Regions from separate parts of the Bradyrhizobium sp. USDA 326 genome, predicted to be linked through region 3. Evidence: predicted binding sites of a transcription regulator. Region 3 holds the regulator's gene; each other region holds the start of a gene.
What was found. Region 3 encodes LexA, which represses DNA repair genes until DNA is damaged. Its sites were predicted from a motif close to TGTTCNNNNTGTGTTCNG; they were not measured.
Positions count from the first base shown of each region.

Region 1 (2,261 bases), 3.9 Mb from region 3:
GGATCTGGGCGATTCGGGCCGAGAGCGTGTCGATGTCGCCATCGATGCGGTCGGCCTGGGTGACCTGGGACTCGAACCAGGAATCAGGGATGCAACCCTTCCGCATCAGGAAACCGTAGAGCGTCGTCACCAGCTCGGCATGGGCGGCCGGCGACAGCTTTCTGTAGTCCGGGACTTGGCAGGCTTCCCAGAGCCGTTCCACCGCGGCCTTGCCATGCGCGATATCGCGCACCTCGCCGTCGCGGGCGGCGTGGTCGAGCACGCGCATGTCCTCGGCAACAGGCGCGCGCGTCAGCGCCTCGTGGCCGGGGGCGAGGTTCAGCGAGACCTGGAGCGCGCCGAGCGAGGAGAAATCCAGCTTCGAGTTGCGCCATTGCAGCACCTTCACGGGATCGAAGGTGTGGTTCTGCAGCGCGTTGACGAGCTCGGGCTCGAACGGCGCGCAGCGGCCGGTGGTGCCGAAGGTGCCGTTGCGGGTGGCGCGGCCGGCACGGCCGGCTACTTGCGCGAATTCGGCCGGCGTCAGGCGGCGGAACTGGTAGCCGTCGAACTTGCGGTCGGAGGCGAAGGCGACGTGGTCGACGTCGAGATTGAGGCCCATGCCGACGGCATCGGTGGCGACCAGATAGTCGACGTCGCCGTTCTGGAACATCGCCACCTGCGCGTTGCGCGTGCGGGGCGAGAGCGATCCCAGCACCACCGCGGCGCCGCCATGCTGGCGGCGGATCAGCTCGGCGATGGCGTAGACTTCATCCGCCGAGAACGCGACGATGGCGGTGCGGCGCGGCTGGCGCGTGATCTTGCGGTCGCCGGCGAATTCGAGCTGCGACAGCCTGGGACGCGTGATCATGGACACGCCCGGCAGTAGCCGCTCGATGATCGGGCGCATCGTCGCAGCCCCGAGCAGCAGCGTCTCGTCGCGGCCGCGGCGGTTGAGGATGCGATCGGTGAAGACGTGGCCGCGTTCGAGATCGGCGGCGATCTGGACCTCGTCGACGGCGAGGAAGGAGACATCGAGGTCGCGCGGCATCGCCTCGACGGTGGAGACCCAATAGCGCGGGTTCTTCGGCTTGATCTTCTCCTCGCCGGTGACGAGCGCGACGCTGGCTTCACCGGCCCTGGCGGCGATCTTGTTGTAGACCTCGCGCGCGAGCAAGCGCAGCGGCAGGCCGATCATGCCCGAGGGATGCGCGAGCATCCGCTCGATGGCGAGATGGGTCTTGCCGGTGTTGGTCGGCCCGAGCACCGCAGTGACGCCGGCGCCGGGCACGCGATCGGAAGGCGCGCGCTCGGAGGCGAAGGGGGAGGAGGAAAAAGCCATGTCTGAAGGATTAGGTAGTGGCGATTTGGGCGAATGTCAGTGCTGGATGAGGCGGGCCGGGGGCTTGCTTTGGTCCTCAGCCCGAGGAGCGCGTCAGCGTGTCTCGAAGGATGAAGGCCCGACTGGTGCCATTGAGGGAGCCAGGCCCCTCGCCCTTCGAGACGGCCGCTCGCGCGGCCGCCTCAGGGTGAGGGACACACCGAAGGCGTGGACACGCTCCTCCCAATTCCCGCGCAACTGTTTCACTTTGCGACGCTTTTCCCGTTCGCCTTAAGCTTCGGAACGACTCTAGAACAAATCGCGGCCGAATCGCTGACTCCCCGTCGAGTCCCGTTCCGTTCTCGCAACATGTCGCGGGACTCGCGCTGGTTGCGCACTAGATGGAGTTTTGCGCGGTCGCACAAGCGACTGGATTCGTTAAAGCTGGGGACGGCGCGGAGTCGAATCAGAATCGCCGAGGAGTCAAATGGATTCCCGCCTTCGTCATGCGCGGGCTTGACCCGCGCATCCATCGAAAACCGCGCGTCTCTCGAAAGGATGGATGGCCGGGTCAAGCCCGGCCATGACGGCCTCCCGAACTTATTGTTGCGAAAACAACCCCATGCACAGTAGGGAAGTGATTGATTTTACGGAGATTCTCTTACCCTCCCCTGGAGGGCCCTCCAGGGGAGGGTAAATGCGGACCGCCGCTATGGCTTTTACTGCGTTTTCGCGACTCTTGGCGGCTGGGCCGAGGTGATGAAGCTGGTGGCTTCCAGCATGGCGGGCCCGAGCGGCGTCGGCACTTTCAGCCAGAACGGGACCAGGATGCGCGTGCCGGCGACGGGGGCGAAGGCGATCTCGATGTTGCGCTGGGCGGCGAGGTATTTGATCACGGGACGATCGGGGATGTAGCCGGCGACGGGCACGAAATAGAGCGAGCACACCACGACCGGGCCCT
Region 1 covers NZ_JBMGQA010000001.1:3,020,826-3,023,086, reverse strand. Annotated here, with positions in the region: gene ABIG06_RS14385 (helicase-related protein) at 1-1,321, opposite strand, end outside; gene ABIG06_RS14380 (DUF3108 domain-containing protein) at 2,020-2,261, opposite strand, start outside.
Region 1: a site for LexA is predicted at 1,600-1,617, ahead of ABIG06_RS14385 (helicase-related protein). Genes of this name have one in related genera too.

Region 2 (2,261 bases), 2.3 Mb from region 3:
GCCGCGCTTCGCTCTGCTCCGCGCGGTAGCCTGCGGGCCTTGCGCAGGATGTCCGCGGCCGCATGACGATAGGCTAGCGAGCGGTAAAGAAAGACTACCTTACCCATATCGATGTTCCCGTTTTGATGGCACTCATCCTCGCAAGCCCGGCATGAACGTCGGATGAAGCGGACGATGACAATTATTTCAACCGAATGGAACCACAGAATCATGCGGGCGTTGGCATGCCGTTCGGGAATGACCTCCCATGCGCACGAAGAAGTCGTCTGAACTGATCTCTGCCAGTGGCCTCATCAAGCTGATGACGCACGCGATGATGGGCGCAGCCCTCGGCCTCACCTTCAGCCTCGCGCTCGTCGTGTCCAATCCGGCCGTGGCCAACCTGCTGAATAACGGCGGAAGCCAAGCCATTCTGGTGTTCGCCCTCACCCTGGTGACGACGTTCGCGATCGGCGCGACGCTCACCGGCGTCGTGTTCATCATTTATGAGGACAAGCAATCTTGAAGCGCGTGATCCCGCGGGGGGACGCTTTGTCGGGAACTCCGGCGGCGAATAGCGGTTGGCTGCCTGCGTCAAATTAACTCAGGGAGTTTCCCCGCATGAACACGACCAAGCTCGCTCTCGCCGTATTGTTGGCAACCGGCCTTGCCGCCGCACCGTTCGCCGTGCAGGCCAAGTCACACAAGGCCAAGCACGGATCCTCGATGTCATCGTCGCAGACCACCGGCGCCAACACCAAGTCTCCCAAGGGCGCTGATCCTTCCGGCCAGGGCGGCTCCGGGCCCGGCTCCGATCAGGGCGGCACCATGACGAACAAGGGCGGCATGACCAACACCAAATAGTCCACGCCCTGGAAGCCATGGAGGGCTCCGCCGTTGCGGGGCCCTTTCTCTCGCTGCTCGCCGTCACGAGATGCTCTAGCCGCGTCCACTTGCGCGCAATCAGAAGCTGGGCTGCGGCCTCACCGAGGCGGTCGCGCTGCAGCTGCCGGATGGTTGAGCCCAGCTTGAGTATCTCGGCGCCCGCGCGCGCGCACGGTGTTGCCGACTGTCTTCGCGGGACGAAGGCGCACGCGGTCGCGGACGTCAGGCAGAACGTCGCTGCCGCCGGCTGCCTTCCATTCGCCGATCAGGAGGTTGATTCTCCGGCGCAGAACCATCTGCGCCAGGGCCCTTTCTGTGCAGTCGCAGTCGCGCTCGACGAGGTCGCGCACCGACGCTTCGACGTCGGCCATTTCGAGCCTCAAGACTCTGATTTTACGTCGAATTTCATTAATTCTGTTGTCCATGGCTTGTTAGAACAAAATAAGAACATATAGTCAAGCGGATCTCGGAACGGAGAAGGCAGATGCAGATTCAAGGTAAATACGACGCCAAGGCTTTTCTTGGAGAGCAGATGACGCGGGCGCAGGGTCTCAGGCTGAGGCGGCTGAGTGAAGAGGCGCATCAACCGGCCCAATATGCACGGGACCTGTCTTTCGGCGAGGCAGCACGGCGCATCCAGGCGTTGGAGGCTGAGATCGAGTTGGCGAATTCCTTCTAGCCTGCGTCGCGCGCCCGCAACGGTGTGCAGGCGTTGCCGGAACCATGGCTGTGCCGAATGGTTCTCCTCAGCCAAGGGAGAACATGCATGGCACGCAAGGCAAAGAAACGTCGCTACTCTCGCAGTTCCGGCAGCGATGTCGAAAGCGAGATGCGGCGCTACAAGAAGGGCACCGCAAAGAGCGGGCGCGGGGGCCGCGTGAAGAGCCGCAAGCAGGCGATCGCGATCGGACTGTCGAAGGCGCGCAAGAAGGGCAAGAAGGTCCCTAAGAAGGCATCGAAGCGGAAGAGTGCCAAGAAGACGTCCAAAAGCAAAAGGTCGTCAAAGAAGTCGTCGAAGCGCAAATCCAGCAAGCGCTGACGCTAACCTGTCTCAGATCATGCTGCCGGGCATGAAGCATCGGATCGAAATCCCGAACGCAGTCTTCACCGGCCACACCATGGTGCGGCCGGCCCGGTTCGGCTCGGTGATGACGGCTTCGTCCGGCACCTCGATCCACTGCCCGTCCAGACGCACGCGGTAACGGCCGTTGTGCGACTCCCAGTCGGGATCGGCGACGGCAAAGCCATCCGCATCCGAGCAGCACGGACCGAGCTGGCTGCGCAGGCTGTCGAACCATGGTTTCAGAGGGGAATTCGCGTAGCGGCCGTCGTCACGCCCGAGCGCGTGTCCGCCACAGAGCACCAATGGCACGACGAGCAGTGCACTCCTCAGCGAG
Region 2 covers NZ_JBMGQA010000001.1:4,665,160-4,667,420, reverse strand. Annotated here, with positions in the region: gene ABIG06_RS21965 (hypothetical protein) at 1-107, opposite strand, end outside; gene ABIG06_RS21960 (hypothetical protein) at 248-505, shown strand; gene ABIG06_RS21955 (hypothetical protein) at 601-843, shown strand; gene ABIG06_RS21950 (hypothetical protein) at 963-1,235, opposite strand; gene ABIG06_RS21945 (DUF3072 domain-containing protein) at 1,349-1,543, shown strand; gene ABIG06_RS21940 (DUF6496 domain-containing protein) at 1,631-1,903, shown strand; gene ABIG06_RS21935 (hypothetical protein) at 1,916-2,261, opposite strand, start outside.
Region 2: a site for LexA is predicted at 1,297-1,314, ahead of ABIG06_RS21945 (DUF3072 domain-containing protein). Genes of this name have one in related genera too.

Region 3 (2,261 bases):
TGTTCATGGTGCCGCTGATTCGCGCCCTGTCGGGCCGATCAGTGATTCATCATCGCCGCGAGCTCGCCGTGCTGGGCCGCGATCTCGGTGCCAACGACCAGCGCGAGGATTATCTGCGTGCGCGCCTGGAACAGCGTGACGACGGTACGCTCGTCGCTCTTCCCGTGGGCCATCAGGACTCCTCTCTGCTTGCGAATCTGGCTGCAGCACAGGTACTTCTCGTGCGCGCACCGTTCGCGCCGAGGGCCGAGGCCGGCACGCCTTGCGAGGTGCTGCGCCTGCCCGCCTGAGCTGCACGGCCACACGCATCGCGCGAGCTTCGCTCTGTTCACCGTAAATTAAGCAGTTGCGGAACACATATCGAACATATAGTGTCCGTTCATGATTTGTTTCGAGGATGTAGCGGTTTATCGCCCGGCTTCCTCGTCTCGGAATTGAACGACATCAACCGGGGGACTTTGGTCGAGATGTTGACGCGCAAACAATACGAGCTTCTGCGGTTCATCAGTGAACGTCTGAAGGAGAGCGGCGTGCCGCCGTCCTTCGACGAGATGAAGGATGCGCTCGATCTGCGCTCGAAGTCAGGCATCCATCGCCTGATCACTGCGCTCGAGGAGCGCGGCTTCATCCGCCGCCTGCCCAACCGCGCCCGTGCCATCGAGGTCATTAAGCTGCCCGAGCTGCAGGCCGCCGCCGGCAGCCGCCGCGGCTTCACGCCGAGCGTCATCGAGGGCAATCTCGGCAAGGTGCGCGCGACCTCCAGCCCGCCTGTGGACGAGGGCGAGCGTCCCGTCGCGGTGCCCGTGATGGGCCGCATCGCGGCCGGCACGCCGATCGAGGCGTTGCAGACGCGCAGTCACACCATCAGCGTGCCGCCTGACATGCTCGGCTCGGGCGAGCACTACGCACTCGAAGTGCGCGGCGATTCGATGGTCGAGGCCGGCATCCTCGACGGCGACATGGCGCTGATCCAGCGCAACGAGAGCGCCGACACCGGCGACATCGTGGTGGCGCTGATCGACGACGAGGAGGCCACGCTCAAGCGCTTCCGCCGCCGCGGCGCCTCAATCGCGCTCGAGCCCGCCAACGCCGCCTACGAAGTCCGCATTCTTCCGCCGAACCGCGTGAAGATTCAGGGCAAGCTGATCGGGCTGTACCGGAAGTACTGAGCGGTCCTGCGCTCGTTACACTGATTGGAGCGGGTCATTCTCCGCTCCGGCTGGATGGTCTTTCCGGTTCTGCTCAGACTATCCGGCCCCCTCCTCCGGCGCGACATCCTCGACACGCCGCGCGCAGCAGCATCGCTTCGCGACCCGGGAGTTCGAGGAGACGTCATGCGCCAGCGCTGACCGCAACACCAGCGCGCCGCAAGCCGTTGCCACACAATCGCACCGCCAAATGCGAACGGAATTGGGCTAGCGAGCCGCAAGTGCGAAATGCAATCGCACAGCCTCTGCAATCGAGCCGGCAATTCACGTTGGTTGGCAGCCGCGGGGCGCTGACGCACGCGCCTTCCGAACACGCATGCATCGTCTTTGTTCCTATCGAATCCGGGAAAGATAATGTGATCGCGGCTTGCGGACGCAGCCGCAGATTTGCCTACAACAGAGCAGAGCGTTGCGTGCTTCCACCCTGATAGAGGCCTGCGCCTCCAAAGGAGGTGCGGGTCGCTATCTTCGCATGAGGAGCACCCGATGTGTGACTACAGCCTGCATGCCGTCGCGACACGCCCCGCCGAAGTCGGCGAGACGATCGTCACAACAACGTTCCGCGGCACCTCGACGCGCGGCTTCGCCTCCGAAGCCGATCTCTCGGTTGCGGTCTGCCTGCTGCCGGGAACGGAGCTCGCGTTCGCCGACAACGTCCGTTACGACAATCGCTGGATCTGGACGCGTACCGTCAATTCCCGCGTCGGCAAGTTCGGCAAGATCGATCCGCACATTCCCGATCGCCATCATGACGCGATCGAATTCCCCGACGGCAAATACGTGCTGGTGACACAGCTCGTCGAAGGCCAGCGCGCGACCGTGCTGCAACTGCCGGTGACCCAGCCGGTTGCCGAACGCGAGCACAAGCCGCAGATCGCTGCCGACACGCGGTCCACGATCACGCGCCTGCCGATCGGCTGACGTCGTCGCCCCCGGCCGATGGTCGTGGGCCAGGAATGAAATGCCATCGCCGGCCGAGGCCGGCGAGATGGTATGGTTTGCGTCCTGCGGATCCCGTCCGATCGACCTCCCCCGCATCGCTCCTCAATCGTC
Region 3 covers NZ_JBMGQA010000001.1:6,925,237-6,927,497, forward strand. Annotated here, with positions in the region: gene glp (gephyrin-like molybdotransferase Glp) at 1-290, shown strand, start outside; gene lexA (transcriptional repressor LexA) at 468-1,169, shown strand; gene ABIG06_RS32660 (hypothetical protein) at 1,695-2,129, shown strand; gene ABIG06_RS32665 (ComEC/Rec2 family competence protein) at 2,253-2,261, opposite strand, start outside.